One region of the Aquipuribacter aurantiacus genome, then DNA from elsewhere that is predicted to be linked to it. Evidence: riboswitches for the same ligand, from Rfam matches in the RefSeq annotation. Region 1 holds a riboswitch; the other holds the start of a gene.
The links. Region 1 has a riboswitch for thiamine pyrophosphate ahead of ACR80Q_RS12290 (ECF transporter S component). Riboswitches for the same ligand answer to the same signal wherever they lie in the genome.
Positions count from the first base shown of each region.

Region 2: linked by a shared signal. The riboswitch ahead of ACR80Q_RS11345 (YkoF family thiamine/hydroxymethylpyrimidine-binding protein) and the one ahead of ACR80Q_RS12290 (ECF transporter S component) in region 1 are both predicted to bind thiamine pyrophosphate.

Region 1 covers NZ_JBPKAO010000008.1:111,024-118,475, reverse strand. Annotated here, with positions in the region: gene ACR80Q_RS12310 (M14 family zinc carboxypeptidase) at 1-45, opposite strand, end outside; gene ACR80Q_RS12305 (metal-sensitive transcriptional regulator) at 203-547, shown strand; gene ACR80Q_RS12300 (heavy-metal-associated domain-containing protein) at 654-872, shown strand; gene ACR80Q_RS12295 (heavy metal translocating P-type ATPase) at 872-3,115, shown strand; TPP riboswitch at 3,187-3,291, shown strand; gene ACR80Q_RS12290 (ECF transporter S component) at 3,345-4,256, shown strand; gene ACR80Q_RS12285 (ABC transporter ATP-binding protein) at 4,268-5,788, shown strand; gene ACR80Q_RS12280 (energy-coupling factor transporter transmembrane component T family protein) at 5,785-6,600, shown strand; gene ACR80Q_RS12275 (HDOD domain-containing protein) at 6,689-7,452, opposite strand, start outside.
Region 2 covers NZ_JBPKAO010000007.1:117,259-124,710, forward strand. Annotated here, with positions in the region: gene ACR80Q_RS11335 (ABC transporter ATP-binding protein) at 1-577, opposite strand, end outside; gene ACR80Q_RS11340 (ECF transporter S component) at 570-1,184, opposite strand; gene ACR80Q_RS11345 (YkoF family thiamine/hydroxymethylpyrimidine-binding protein) at 1,181-1,897, opposite strand; TPP riboswitch at 1,954-2,058, opposite strand; gene ACR80Q_RS11350 (DEAD/DEAH box helicase) at 2,108-4,888, opposite strand; gene ACR80Q_RS11355 (diacylglycerol kinase family protein) at 4,899-5,906, opposite strand; gene tatC (twin-arginine translocase subunit TatC) at 5,985-6,833, opposite strand; gene tatA (Sec-independent protein translocase subunit TatA) at 6,868-7,179, opposite strand; gene ACR80Q_RS11370 (hypothetical protein) at 7,212-7,370, opposite strand.

The DNA.
Region 1 (7,452 bases):
GACGGCCAGGGCGAGGCCGGCGGTCAGAGCGGGTGCGCGTCTCATGGGGCTCCTTCGATGGGATGGGGAAGGGGGACCCGTTGACCCAACCCGGCCCGAGGTCAGGAGTCAAGGCGATAGGTGAGTCGTGGACAACCCAGGTGTCAACGTCATCCGGAGTTTTGGTGAGATACCCCCTAGGGGTAGGAGTAGCATCGTCGTCATGGCCCTCGAGAGCACCACCGACCAGGACGCCGAGCCGCGCCTCGCGCCTCCCACGTCACCTCCCGCCTACGTCGCCAGCGGCGACAAGGCCAAGGTGCTGCAGCGGTTGCGTCGCATCGAGGGCCAGGTGCGCGGGTTGCAGCGGATGGTCGACGAGGACACGTACTGCATCGACGTCCTCACGCAGGTGTCCGCCACCACCGCGGCCCTGCGGGCGGTCGCGCTGCAGCTGCTGGACGAGCACCTGCACCACTGCGTCAAGCACGCGGTCGAGGACGACGACCACGCCGACGCCCGGATCGCCGAGGCATCTGCCGCGGTCGCCCGGCTCGTCCGGTCCTGACCACCGAGCCCGCACCCCCACCGAGCGCGGACCCACCGAGCCCGCACCGACCGACGTGGCCCGCCTCCCGGGAGCCACCCACCCCAGACCGAAGGACACCCTGAGCATGAGCGCCACCACCACCCTCCACGTCGCCGGCATGACCTGCGACCACTGCGTCTCCGCCGTCACCGAGGAGCTGAGCGCCCTGCCCGGCGTGAGCGACGTCAGCGTCGACCTGGTCGTCGGGGGCACGACCCCGGTGACCGTCCTGAGCGAGCAGCCCCTGGACGAGGCCGCGGTCGCGGCCGCCGTCGACGAGGCGGGCTACGAGCTGGTGCGCTGATGAGCGCCCCCGTCGTTCTCGAGATCTCCGGCATGACCTGCGCCTCGTGCGCCATGCGGATCGAGAAGAAGCTCAACCGCATGCCCGGCGTCGAGGCCAGCGTCAACTACGCGACCGAGAAGGCCACGGTCCGCCTGCCCGAGGGCACCGACGTCGCCGCCGCCGTCGCGACGGTCGAGAAGACGGGCTACGGCGCCACCCTGCCGGCCCCCCTCCGACGCGACGAGGACGAGGGGGACGCGCCCGCCGAGGACCACGAGACCGCGTCGCTGCGCCAGCGCGCGCTCATCAGCACCGCGCTCGCCGTCCCGACGCTCGTGCTGTCCATGGTCACCGCGCTGCAGTTCGACAACTGGCAGTGGCTGGTCCTCACCATGGCCGCACCCGTCGCGGTGTGGGGTGCCTGGCCCTTCCACCGGGCCGCGGTGGTCAACGCCCGCCACGGTGCGGCGACGATGGACACGCTGATCAGCATCGGGGTCACCGCGGCGTTCGCGCAGTCGCTCTACGCGCTGTTCTTCGGGATGGCGGGCATGCCCGGCATGACGATGGAGCTGCGCCTGGTCACCGAGCCCGGCGCGGGCGGCAACGAGATCTACCTCGAGGTCGCCGCGGTCGTCACGGCCGCCGTGCTGGTCGGCCGCTGGCTGGAGGCACGCGCGAAGAACAGGTCCGGGGCGGCGCTGCGCGCGCTGCTGGACCTGGGGGCCAAGGACGTCACGCTGCTGCCGGACGGCGTGGGCTCGACCCGTGAGGAGCGCGTCCCGGTGGAGCGGCTGCAGGTCGGGGACCTGTTCGTCGTCCGCCCGGGCGAGACCGTCGCCACCGACGGGGTCGTCGTCGACGGCACCAGCGCGGTGGACGAGGCCATGCTCACCGGTGAGCCCGTGCCGGTCGAGACCGGTCCCGGTGACACCGTGACCGGGGCCACCACCAGCACCGACGGCCGCCTGGTGGTCAGGGCCACCCGCGTCGGCGGTGACACCCGGCTGGCGCAGATGGCCCGTCTGGTGGAGTCGGCGCAGTCGGGCAAGGCCGAGGTGCAGCGGCTCGCCGACCGGGTCTCCGGGGTGTTCGTCCCGGTCGTGCTCGTCATCGCCCTGCTCACCCTCGTGGGGTGGCTGGTCTGGGGCGACGACCCCACGGCGGCGTTCACGGCCGCCGTGGCCGTGCTCGTCATCGCCTGCCCCTGCGCGCTCGGTCTCGCGACCCCCACCGCGTTGCTGGTCGGCACGGGACGCGGCGCGCAGCTCGGGGTGCTGATCAAGGGGCCGGAGGTGCTGGAGTCCACCCGTCGGGTCGACACCGTCGTGCTGGACAAGACCGGCACCATCACCACCGGTCGGATGCGTCTGGTCGACGTCGTGGCCGCGCCCGAGGAGGACGCGACCGAGGTGCTGCGTCTCGCGGCGGCGCTCGAGCTCGGCAGCGAGCACCCGATCGCCCGGGCCGTGGTCGACGCCGCGCAGCAGCCGCTGCCCGCGGTCGACGGCTTCGCCTCCCGGCAGGGTCTCGGCGTGGCCGGCACGGTCGACGGTCACGCCGTCGTCGTCGGACGTCAGGCGTGGTTGGCCGACGAGTGGTCCCAGCACCTCGACGGCACGCTGCGGGCCGCGGTCGACGACGCGCACGACGCGGGCCGCACGGTGGTGGCCGTCGGCTGGGACGGCCGCGCGCGGGGTCTGCTCGTGGTCGCCGACACCATCACCGCGACCGCGGCCCAGGCCGTCGCCGAGCTGCGCGCGCTCGGCCTGCGGCCGCACCTGCTGACCGGGGACAACCTGTCCGCCGCACGCACGGTCGCCGCCCAGGTGGGCATCGACCCCGACGACGTCCGCGCGGAGGTCATGCCCGAGGACAAGCTCGAGGAGGTCCGTCGGCTGCAGCGCGAGGGCCGGGTCGTGGCCATGATCGGGGACGGCGTCAACGACGCGGCCGCGCTGGCCGCGGCCGACCTGGGCATCGCCATGGGGACCGGGACCGACGTGGCGATCGAGGCCAGCGACATCACGCTGGTCCGGGACGACCTGCGGGCCGCGGTCGACGCGGTCCGGCTGTCACGGGCGACGCTGCGCACGATCAAGGGCAACCTGTTCTGGGCCTTCGCCTACAACGTGGCGGGGATCCCGCTCGCCGTCGCCGGCCTGCTCAACCCGTTGCTCGCCGGGGTGGCGATGGCGGCGAGCAGCGTCTTCGTGGTGACCAACAGCCTCCGGCTGCGCCGCTTCCGCAGCGTCGGCTGACACTCGGCCGTCATCGGCCGACACCGGTGGTCGAGGTGGCGCGTGCGCCCCGGACGCGGGGCGTACAGTTCCCCCCACGACAGGGGAGCGCCACCAGGCGCTGAGAGTGCGGGCGACCGCAGACCCTCGAACCTGATCCGGTTAGCACCGGCGGAGGTAGTCGAGTCTCGACCCGTCGACGGCACCGCTGCGTCGACGGGTCCCCCTCCTGGAGACCCTGGGAGGACGCATGAGCACCACGGAGAACAAGGCGGGGACCGACCCCGCGCACCAGCCCGCGCACCAGCCCGCCGACCACCCGACGCCCGGCACGGGCGCTGGCCCGGGCAGGAGCGCCGGCCCTCGCACGACCGACGGGACGGCGCGGACCAGCCTCCCGCCGCTGACCGGCCGCACCCGGGCCGTGCTCGTCGTCGGGGTCCTGGCCAGCCTGCTGGCGGGCGCGGCCGTCGTCGCCGTCGGGCTGCCCGCGGGCAGCGAGGTGTTCGGCACCCCGCTCGACGAGCTGACCGTGCCGGTCGGGATGCTGGTGGCGCTGCTGGGCATCAGCGTCCTGGGTGCCGCGACCGCCCGGCAGGCCTGGCGCGTCGTCGACATCGTCGTGGCCGCCGTGCTCGGCGTCGCGGGCGGACTGCTGTTCGTGGTCTGGAACATCGGCCCCTACGCCGTCGTCGGTCCGCTCCTGGCGCCACCGGTGAGCGCCCTCGTCGTCGGGGTGTGGCTGCTGCCCGGGGTGCTGGGCGGGCTCGTCATCCGCAAGCCCGGGGCCGCCATGTTCACCGAGCTGGTCGCGGCCGCCCTGAGCGCCGTGATCGGCAACCAGTGGGGCTTCGCGACCGTCTGGTACGGCCTGCTGCAGGGCCTCGGCGCCGAGGTCGTCCTGGCCGTCCTGCTCTACCGCTACTGGCGGCTCCCGGTCGCCCTGATGGCCGGTGCGGGCGCCGGGGTGGTGGTCGGCGTGCTCGACACCACCGTCTACTACCCGGACCTGGTGCCGGGCATCCAGCTGGCCTACATCGGGCTCGCGACCGTGTCGGGCGTGGTCGTCGCCGGTCTGGGGTCCTGGGCGCTGGCCCGGGCGCTGGCCCGGACCGGGGTGCTCGCCCCGCTGGCCTCCGGCCGGGACGGGCGACGGGTCTGAGCGGCCCTCCCGTGGGAGCCGTCGGGGTCGCGCCGCCCGTCCTGAGCGCCCGGGGCTGGGGCTGGCGCCACGGCACCCGACGGGCCTGGGCCGTCCGGGGCCTGGACCTGGACGTCGCCGCGGGGGAGCGGGTGCTGCTGCTCGGCCCCAGCGGCGCCGGCAAGTCGACGCTGCTGCAGGGGCTCGCGGGTCTGCTCGACCCCGACAACGGGGACGAGGAGGGCCGGCTCGCCCTCGACGGCGTCGAGGTCCGCGCGGCCCGCGCCGCGGGGGTGCAGGCCGGCGCGGCCCGCACCGGGCTCCTGCTGCAGGACCCGCTGTCGCAGACCGTGCTCGCGCGCTGCGGCGACGACGTCGCGTTCGGCCTGGAGAACCACGGCGTGCCCCGGGAGGAGATCTGGGCCCGGGTGGACGAGGCGATGGCGGCCGTGGGGTTCCCGTACGACCGCGCCCACCCGACGGCGCGGCTGTCCGGCGGAGAACGGCAGCGGCTCGCCCTGGCCGGGGTGCTGGCGCTGCGACCCGGGCTGCTGCTGCTGGACGAGCCCACCGCCATGCTCGACCCGGTCGGCGCCGACGGGCTGCGGGCGACGGTCGCGGACCTGCTGGCGGCCACCGGCTCCGGCTGCGTCCTGGTCGAGCACCGGGTGGGTCCCTGGCTCCCGCTGGTGGACAGGGTCGTGGTGCTCGAGCCCGGGGGTGGGGTCCGCGCGGACGGGTCCCCGGCCGACGTGCTCGGCCGGCACGGGGCCGAGCTGGCCGCCGTCGGGGTGTGGGTGCCCGACCACCCGCCCCGCACCCCGGGGCCGCGGGCGGGCGTACGCGGGCCGCGACTGCTCCAGGCCGAGGACCTGGCGGTGCGCCGGCCCGGCGCCGTCGCCCCCGCGGCAGCCGGCGTCGACCTGCAGGTCGACGCCGGCACCTGCACCGCCGTGCTGGGCCCCAACGGGGCGGGCAAGTCCACCCTCGCGCTGGCGCTGTCGGGGCTGGCGGCCCCCGTCGCCGGTCGACTGGTGGCCCACGAGACCCTGGCGGACGGCGCGGGTCCGTCCCCGCACCGCTGGCGCGCCCGTGAGCTGGCGGCCCGGATCGGCACGGTGTTCCAGGAGCCGGCCCACCAGTTCGTCGCCGCCACGGTCGCGGACGAGCTGGCGGTCGGCCCCCGTCTGCAGGGGACCGACCCCACCCGCACCGCCGCTCTGGTGGACGAGCTGCTGCAACGGCTGCGGCTGGACCGGCTGGCCGCGGCGAACCCCTTCACCCTGTCCGGCGGCGAGCAGCGGCGGCTGTCGGTGGCCACGGTCCTGGCGACCCGGCCGCGCCTGCTCGTGCTGGACGAGCCCACGTTCGGGCAGGACTCGCGCACCTGGGCCGAGCTCGTGGCCCTGCTCGCCGAGGTCCGGGACGCCGGCGTGGCCGTGTGCGCCGTGACGCACGACGCCGACCTCGTCGCCGCCCTGGCGGACGACGTCCTGCGGCTGCCGGCGCCCGACCGTCCCCGCGCCGCCCGGACCGCGGGAGGGGTGCCATGAGCCTGCCCACGGACGTGCTGTCCGGGCCGGCGGGGGTGGACACCTCGGCCCCCCTGGCCCGCGCCAACCCCAGCGCCAAGCTGGCCGTGGCCGCCGTCATCTCCGTCGCGCTGGTCCTGACCACCGACGTGGTCACGGCGGGCGTCGCGCTCGCCCTGGTGGTGGCCTGCCTGCCGTTCACCGGGCTCGGGGCACGGGCGTTGTGGCGCCGCAGCTGGGTCCTGGTCGTCGCGGCCGTCCCGTCGGGGGTGTTCACGGCGCTGCTCGGGGTGGACTCCGGAGCGGTCCTGCTGGGGCTCGGCTGGTTCACGGTCACGGAGGGCTCGGCCGTGTCGGCCGTGGCGATCGTCCTGCGCATCCTGGCCATCGGGCTGCCGGGAGTGGTGCTGCTGTCGACGACCGACCCCACCGACCTGGCCGACTCCCTGGCCCAGGACCTGCGGCTGCCCCACCGCTTCGTGCTGTCGGCGCTCGCCGCGATGCGCCTGGTGGGCGTGCTGGCGGAGGAGTGGACGGCGCTGGGGCAGGCCCGACGGGCGCGCGGGCTGGGTGACGACGGCGTGCTGGGTCGGCTCCGCGGGTTCGGCGGTCGGCTGTTCGCCCTGCTCGTGCTGGCGGTGCGGCGGGCCACGGTGCTGGCCACCGCCATGGAGGCCCGGGGGTTCGGGCTGGTCCGGGAGCGGACCTGGGCCCGGCCCAGCCACTTCGGGGCCTGGGACGCCGCGGTCGTGCTCGGCGGGGTCGCGCTGGCCGGGGTGGCGACCGTGGCGGGGGTCGCCGCCGGCACGTGGCAGCTGGTCCTGAGCGGCTGAGCGGCTGAGCGGCTGGGCGGCTGGGCGGCTGGGCGGCTGGGCGGCTGGGCGGCTGGGCGGCTGGGCGGCTGGGCGGCGCCGCCCGGGCTCAGCCGGTGACGGCTCGCACCAGGTCGGCCGCCATCGTCGGCACGCGCCGGACCAGCGACGCCACGTCGTCGGGACCGACCCGCCCGCCGCTGAGGTGCCGCACGTCGTGCGGGGGGCCCGTCGGGTCGGCGATCCGCTCCGCGACCGCGCACGCCAGGAGCAGGCACACCGCGGCGCTCTCGCCGTTCTCGGTCGGCCGGCTCGAGGGCCACCGGTCCACCACCCGCAGCGTCGCGGGCATGTCCGGCGGGAACGCCCACGCCGCCAGCGCGGTCGCCGACACCGAGACGTGGGAGGCGCCGTAGCGTGCCCGCTCGGCCTCCAGCAGCGAGACCCGGTCGGTCGTGGCGCCGAGCAGCTCGGAGTAGACGTCCCTGTCGACCCGGTGCAGCAGGGCCTGCCCGATGCCGACCAGCAGCCCCAGGCAGAACGCGTCCGGCGCGTTGACGCGGAGCGGCCGGGCCAGCTCGGCCGCCGCGACCGCGGTGCACGCGCTGCGGTGCCAGAAGCCGGCCGGGACGGAGTCGTGACCACCCAGGCCCGCCGCGGCCGCCATGGCCAGGCTGCGCACGGTCGTGAACCCGAGCACCGTCACGGCGAACGGGACGGTGCGGACCCGGCCGGACAGGCCGTAGTAGGCGGAGTTGGCCAGGCGCATCAACCGGGCGGTCAGCGGGGCGTCCGCGCCGAGGACCGCAGCCAGCCGGCGGGCCGACATGTCGTCGTCCCGCGTCATCCGCACGATCTGGTGGGCGACCGCAC
Region 2 (7,452 bases), on a different contig from region 1:
GCACGGCCGCACGGACGGCGGCCACCCCTGCCGGGTCGAGCATCGAGGTCGGCTCGTCCAGCAGCAGGACGCGGGGCCGCGCGGCCAGGGCCGCGGCCAGCGCGACCCGCTGCGACTCCCCACCGGACAGCCACGCCGTGGGCCGGGCCAGCAGGTGCTCCGCGTCCACCAGCGCCAGGACCTCCCGCACCCGCGGGCCGATCCGGTCCGGGTCGACGGCCTGGTTCTCCAGCGGCAGCGCCACCTCGGTGTCCACGTGGGGCAGGCAGACCGCGCCCGTCGGGTCCTGGGCCAGCACCCCGACCTGCCGGGAGAGCTCGACGACCGTGGTGCCCGCGGTGTCGACGCCGCCCACGACCACCCGTCCCGTGGTCCGGGCGGTGACCGTGTGGGGCACCACCCCGGTGATGGTCTGCAGCACCGTGGACTTGCCGCACCCCGAGGCCCCCAGCAGGAGCACCTGCTCCCCCGGGGCCAGGTCGAGGTCGACGTCGCGCAGGACGTCCTCGCCACGGCGGGGGAACCCCACGCCGACGCGCTCGAGCCGGACCGCGGGGTCGACGCCGTCCTCAGGCACGTCCGTCCGCCAGCTGGGCCCGGCCGATGGCGAAGTTGTCCAGGACGCCCGTGCGGGCGAGCCGGTCCACGACGACCTTGGCCAGCAGACCGCCCAGGACGACCCCGGACACCAGCTGCACCACCAGCCGCAGCACGAAGACGTCCTGGCCGTACCAGCCGAACCGGAACGCGGACCAGAAGAACACCAGCCCGGCCCCCAGGAGGCCCGACACCGCGAACACGGCCCAGCCGTAAGACCGGTACCGCGTGGCCGCGAAGGCCAGCTCGCTGCCGAACCCCTGGATCGCGGCGGCGACCACCAGCAGCGGGCCGACGGGCGAGCCCAGGAACACCACCTCGACCACGGAGGCGAGCACCTCCGCGACGAGACCGGCCCCGGCCCGGCGGACGATGGCGATGGTGATCGGCGCGACCATCAACCACCCCCCGAACACCACGTGCTGCGCCAGGTCGCCGGCCGGGCCCATGAGGATGGCCAGCCCCGTCCACGCCTGCACCAGCGCCCAGTAGACGAACCCGAACACCACGGCGAGCACCACCATGAGGACCAGGTCGCGCAGCTCCCAGCGGAACAGCCGGGGCGCCGGGGCCACGGGCGCGCTCACCGGTCACCGGCCGCGCTCGGGGAGCCGACGGACACCGTCAGGTGGCTCACGACGTGCGCGACGACGGACCCGACCGAGCCCCACGCGTCGGCCGCGGTGGCCAGCACCTCCGCGACGTCCCCGCTGAGCCGCGTCGCGTAGTGCGCGGCGCCCCTGGTGGTGCCCCGCTCGACCGCCTGGGCGATGGCCCGCTCGATGTGGACCATGTGGGCCCCGTCGTCGGACCCGCCGTCCAGCAGCGGGTACAGCGACCACTGGGCGGCGGCCGTCACGCCGGTGGGCTCGACCTGCACCGGGTCCGGGCGGGACAGGCCGGTGACCGACAGGTCGCAGCCCACCTCGCCCGGGCAGCCGCGCGACAGCAGGACGTGGGCGACGACGTGCCCGCCGCCGCTGCGTCGGTGCGCCGCGGCCAGCACGGCGGCCAGGTAGGCCACGAGCCGCTGCTCGGCCGGTTCGTCGACCGCCCCGACCCAGGTGCTCACGTCGTCGGTCTCCAGGGTCAGCCCTCGGGTGAGCCCGGCGCGCTCGACGTCCGCCAGGGCCCCGAGGATGACCGCGACGAAGTCGTCGCAGTGCGGGTGCAGGCTGAACCGCATCCCGATGCCGCGCTCGCGCGGCGTCGCGGTCCCGCTGCTCGGGCTGCCCGTGGTGCTCCTGGTCCCGCTGCCGGTGCCGGTCGTGCTGCTCGTGGTGCTTCCGGTCGTGGTCATGACGTCCTCGCTGTCCCGCCCACGGGTCGACCGAGACGACCGCCGTGCCGGACGCACGTCGGTACCTGGCCCTGCTCCCTACGCCGGTGCTAACCGGATCAGGTGACGGGTCTGCGGACGTTCCGCACTCTCAGCGCTGCTGCGCTCCCCGGGGGTCGGACAGGACCTTACGCACCGTCGCCCGGACGTGTCGAGGCGGGGTGCGTCCGCCTAGGCCGCGGGGCCCAGGGAGTACTCGACGACCCCCCGGCGGACCCGCTTGACGGCGTCACCGGCCGCGGCGCGCAGCAGGCTGCCGCGCGGGGCGGAGGCCTGGACCTGGTCGAGCAGGTCCAGGGTCTGCCGGCACCAGCGGACGAAGTCGCCCGGGCTCAGGTCGCTCTCGCGCAGCACGTTCTCCAGCGGCTGGCCCTGCGCCCACCGCCACACCGGGGCCGCGAAACCGGGGTCGGGCTCCCGGGTGGACGTCACCTTGTGCCGGTCCTCCACGTCGGTGAGGGCGGACCAGGCCCGCATCGTCGCGTCCCAGGCCAGCGCCGTGCCCCGCCCGGGCAGGCGGGGGTCGACGCCCTCGACCTCGCGACGGGCCTCGAAGACCAGGCTCGACACGACCGCCGCCAGCGCGGGTCCGTCCAGGTCGTCCCAGATGCCGGTGCGCAGGCACTCGGCGACCAGCAGGTCGGAGTGCGTGTAGATCGAGCGGAGCGCGTCGCCGGCGTCGGTCACGGTCTCGCCGTCCAGGTAGCCGAGCTCGTCGAGCACCTCGCACACCCGGTCGAACGTGCGGGCGATGACGGCCGTGCGGCCCTGGATGCGCCGTTGCAGGCCCCGGTGGTCGCGCTCCAGGTCGTCGCGGCGCTGGGCCCAGCGGGCGTGGTCCTCCCGCTCGGCGCAGCCGTGGCAGGGGTGGGCGCGCAGCTCGCGCCGCAGCTGCACCAGCTGCAGCTCCCCCGCGTCCTCGCCGTGGCGGCCACGCCCGGGCGGCTCGTCCTGGTGAGGAGGGACGACGTCGCCGCCACCGACCGCCGCCAGGGCGTTGCGCATGCTGCTGGCCAGGTCGCGGCGGGCCCGGGCGTCACCGGCGTCGAAGTGCTTGGGCACCCGGACGGTAGTGGCCACCCGGACGGCGGAGGGGAAGCTGACGGTCTCCAGCCGGCGGACCTGGCGGTCCGCGGTCAGCACGGTCGGGCGAGGGCCGGGCCCGTTCAGGCCCGGGTCCAGCACGACGGCCCAGCCGCGCTTGCGCCCGGCCGGCACGTCGATGACGTCCCCGCGGCGCAGCCGCTCCAGGGTGGCCGAGGCGTCGGCGCGACGGTCGGCCGACGCCCGCCGCGACAGGTCCTTCTCCAGGATCGAGATGCGCCCGCGCAGCCGGTGGTAGCCCTCGAAGTCGCCCAGGTGGCACGTCATCGCGTCGGAGTAGCCCGCCAGCGCCTCCTCCTGCTTGCGCAGCTGCGTGGCCAGCCCGACCACGCCGCGGTCGGCCTGGAACTGCGCGAACGACGTCTCCAGGATGGACCGGGCCTCGTTGCGCCCGACCCGCTGCACCAGGTTGACGGCCATCGAGTAGGTCGGCGCGAAGCTGGACCGCAACGGGTAGGTGCGGGTCGAGGCCAGCCCCGCGACGTGGTCCGGCTGCAGGCCGTCGCTCCACAGCACCACCGCGTGGCCCTCGACGTCGATGCCACGGCGCCCGGCCCGCCCGGTCAGCTGGGTGTACTCCCCCGCCGTGATGTCGACGTGCTGCTCGCCGTTCCACTTGACCAGCTTCTCCAGCACGACGGAGCGGGCCGGCATGTTGACGCCCAGCGCCAGGGTCTCCGTGGCGAAGACGACCTTGACCAGACCGCGCCGGAAGAGCTCCTCCACGGTCTCCTTGAACGCGGGCAGCAGACCGGCGTGGTGGGCCGCCACCCCCCGCTCCAGGCCCTCCACCCACTCCGACCAGCCCAGCACGCCGAGGTCGGCGTCGGGCAGCGACGCGGTCCGCTCCTCGGCCAGCAGGCGGATCTCGCGCCGCTCGTCGGGCGTGGTCAGCCGTACCCCCCAGGCCAGGCACTGCCGGACGGCGGCGTCGCAGCCGTTGCGGCTGAAGATGAAGTGGATGGCCGGCAGCAGGCCGTCGGCGTCCAGGGCCTCGACCACGGTGGCCCGGCTGGGGGCGCCGCGGCGTCGGGGCCGGCTGCCGCCCCGCTGCGGGCGACCCTTGTAGCGACGCTCGGAGCGCGACTCCTCGCGGGCCAGCGCGACGAGCTCCGGGTTGACCAGGCCGGGGTCGTCCCCCGGCAGACCCAGCACGGGGTCGCCGTCGGGGTCGACGAACAGGTCGTGCAGCCGCTTGTCCACCAGCACGTGCTGCCACAGCGGCACGGGGCGGTGCTCGCTGACCACCACGCGCGTGTCCCCGCGCACGGTGGCCAGCCACTCGCCGAACTCCTCGGCGTTGCTGACGGTGGCCGACAGCGAGACCAGCTGCACGTCGTCGGCCAGGTGGATGATGACCTCCTCCCAGACCGCGCCGCGGAACCGGTCGGCCAGGTAGTGCACCTCGTCCATCACGACGAAGCCCAGCCCGGCCAGGGTCGGTGAGCCCGCGTAGATCATGTTGCGGAGCACCTCGGTGGTCATCACGACCACGGGGGCCTCGCCGTTGACCGACACGTCACCGGTCAGCAGGCCCACCGCGTCGGCGCCGTGCACCGCGACCAGGTCGTTGTACTTCTGGTTGGACAGCGCCTTGATCGGGGTGGTGTAGAACGCCTTGCGTCCGGTGCGCAGGGCCAGGTCGACGGCGAACTCGCCCACCACGGTCTTGCCCGCCCCCGTGGGGGCGGCCACCAGCACGCCGTGCCCCTCGGCGACGGCCTGCATGGCCTCGAGCTGGAAGTCGTCCGCCTCGAAGGCCAGCCCGGCGACGAAGCGACCGAGCGGTGAGCTCTCCTGCCGCTGCCTGGCGCGTGCCGCGGCGAACCGTTCGGCGGGGCTGGACATGCGTCCCAGGTTACGTGCGTGCGGGAGACAGCACCGCCACCGCCCCGCCGTGAGCGGTGAACCGTCGCGGCAGCGGCCCCAGCCGCTCGCCGTCGCCGTAGGCCACGATGGGTCGCGGGTGGCGTCCGAGCGGGTCGACGTGGACCTCGACCTGCCGGGCACGCCGCACCTCGACGGCGTCGATCTCGACGTGGGTCCCGGCGTACACCCGGGGGAACAGCCGGACGAACCGGTGCAGCGCGACCGGGGTGACCACGACCACGTCCAGCAGCCCGTCGCCGTGGTCCGCGTGGGGCGCGATGTGCATCCCCCCGCCGTAGGAGCTGGTGTTGGCCACGGCGACGAGCAGGCCCTCGGTGCGCCACTCCTCGCCGTCGAGGTGCAGCCGGTACGGGACCGGGCGGAACAGCGGCAGCTCGCGGACGATAGCCAGGTTGTACCGCGCCGCGCCGCGCGGCCAGCGCCAGCCGTTGGCCCGTTCGTTGACGACGGCGTCGAACCCGGCCGCGGTCACCCCCGCGACCCAGCGTGCGGCGGCCACGCTGCCGTCCGGGCTCAGCTGCTCGACCTGCATCCCGTCCACCCGGCGGACCGACCCCAGCCGCAGGCAGGCGTCGATGGTGTCCACGGCGGCGACCGGGTCGGCCGGCAGGCCCCAGGCGCGCGAGACGTCGTTGCCGGTGCCGGCGGGCACCACCCCGAGCGGGACGTCGGTCCCGCTGACCACGTTGACCCCGAGGTGCACCACCCCGTCGCCGCCGACCACGACCAGCGCGTCGACGCGCTCGTCGCCGGTCCTGGTGACGGCCTCGCGGGCCAGGCGCTCGGCCGTGGCGGCGTCGGCGGCGACGACCCGCTCGACCTGGTGGCCGAGGCCTCGCAGCCGGACCACGGCCGCCTCGCCGATGCCGGCCCCGCGGCCGCCGCCCGAGCTGGGGTTGATGAGCAGGGCGACCCGGAGGCCGGAGTCCTGGGGCGTCGTCGTTGCCGCCGCGTCGTCGCGGTCCCGGTCCCTCACGGCCGGAACATACCCGGATCCTGCGCCGACCCCGTCAGGCTCGCCCGGGGGCACGGGTCGGCGGCCGGGCCGGGAGGGTCAGGGCTTGTCGACGGGAGAGGGCTCCTCGTCGAGCTCCGACGGCTCCTCGTCCAGGACCGAGGCCTCGTCGTCGTCCAGCCCGGCGGTGCCGTCGCGGCGGCGCCGGCGCCAGTCGTTGACGCAGGCGATGCCCACCGCGACCCAGTACAGGCCGACGATGGGGATGGCGAGGGTGAACATGACGATGATGTCGGGCGTCGGGCTGGCGATGGCCGCGAAGACGAACGAGGCCACGATGGCGACGCGCCAGCCCTTGAGCAGCGCGCGGCCGCTGGCCAGCCCGGCGAAGTTGAGGGCCACCATGACCACGGGCAGCAGGAACGCGATGCCGAACCCGAGCGCGACCCGGGTGACGAACGACAGGTACAGGCTGAAGTCGAAGATGCTGCCGACCTCCTCGGGGTTGAGCCCGGTGAGGAAGATGAACGCGTTGGGCAGCACCAGCCAGGCCAGGGCCACGCCGGACAGGAACAGCGGGACCGACGCCGCGAGGAACCCGACGGAGTACCAGCGCTCCTTGCGGGTGAGCCCGGGCGTGATGAACGCCCAGACCTGGTAGATCCAGACCGGGCTGGACCCGATCAGGCCGATCCACAGCGACAGCTTGATCCGCTGGTCGAACGCCTCGGTCGGTGACGCGAACCGGAGGTCGAGCTCCATGTCGTTGGCGGCGGAGGCGACCTGGATCGGGGTGACGAGCTCCGAGATCAGCCAGGGGTAGACGAACCAGCCCCCGATGGCACCGAGGACGATGAACGCGGTCGAGACGAAGAACCGGTTGCGCAGCTCGACGAGGTGCGCCCGCAACGGCATGCGGCCATCAGGGGTGCGGGCCTTGCGGAGCACGGTCGCCTCCTGGCGTCAGGCGATGAAGGACGGGTCAGACGTCGTGACGGGCCGGGTCGGTCCTGCGCGGCTCGTCGACCGGGTCGACGCGGGGGGCGTGGTCGTCGGCGATCACGCGGCCCTCGAGCGGCTCGGTGGCGTTGTCGGGCGTCGCGGGGCGAGCGGGGGCCGCGGGCTTGTCGTCCTTGCCCTCGTCCTTCATGGTCTTGACCTCGCTCTTGAAGATCCTCATCGATCGACCGATCTGCCGGGCGGCGTCGGGCAGACGCTTGTACCCGAAGAGGACCACGACGGCGAGGATGATGATGACGAGCGCGAACGGCTGGTCGATGAGGTTCCGGAACATGCGCCTACCTCCATAGGTCGATGGCGAGGAGTCTACGTCTCACGAACGTCCGTGGGACGCGAGGAGGGCTGCGACGCCTCTCCCGCGCGAGCCGCGGCGGTCTCGATCTCGCCGAGCAGCAGGCGGGACTTGCGCCACACCTCGCGGGCCTGCAGGAACAGGTAGATGAGCCCGACCAGCGCTATCAGCACGCACGCAAGGACCCATCCCACGACCGACACGCTAGCCGGTCGTGGGCGGGCCCGGGGGCAACGGTGGCTGACCGTTGCCCGG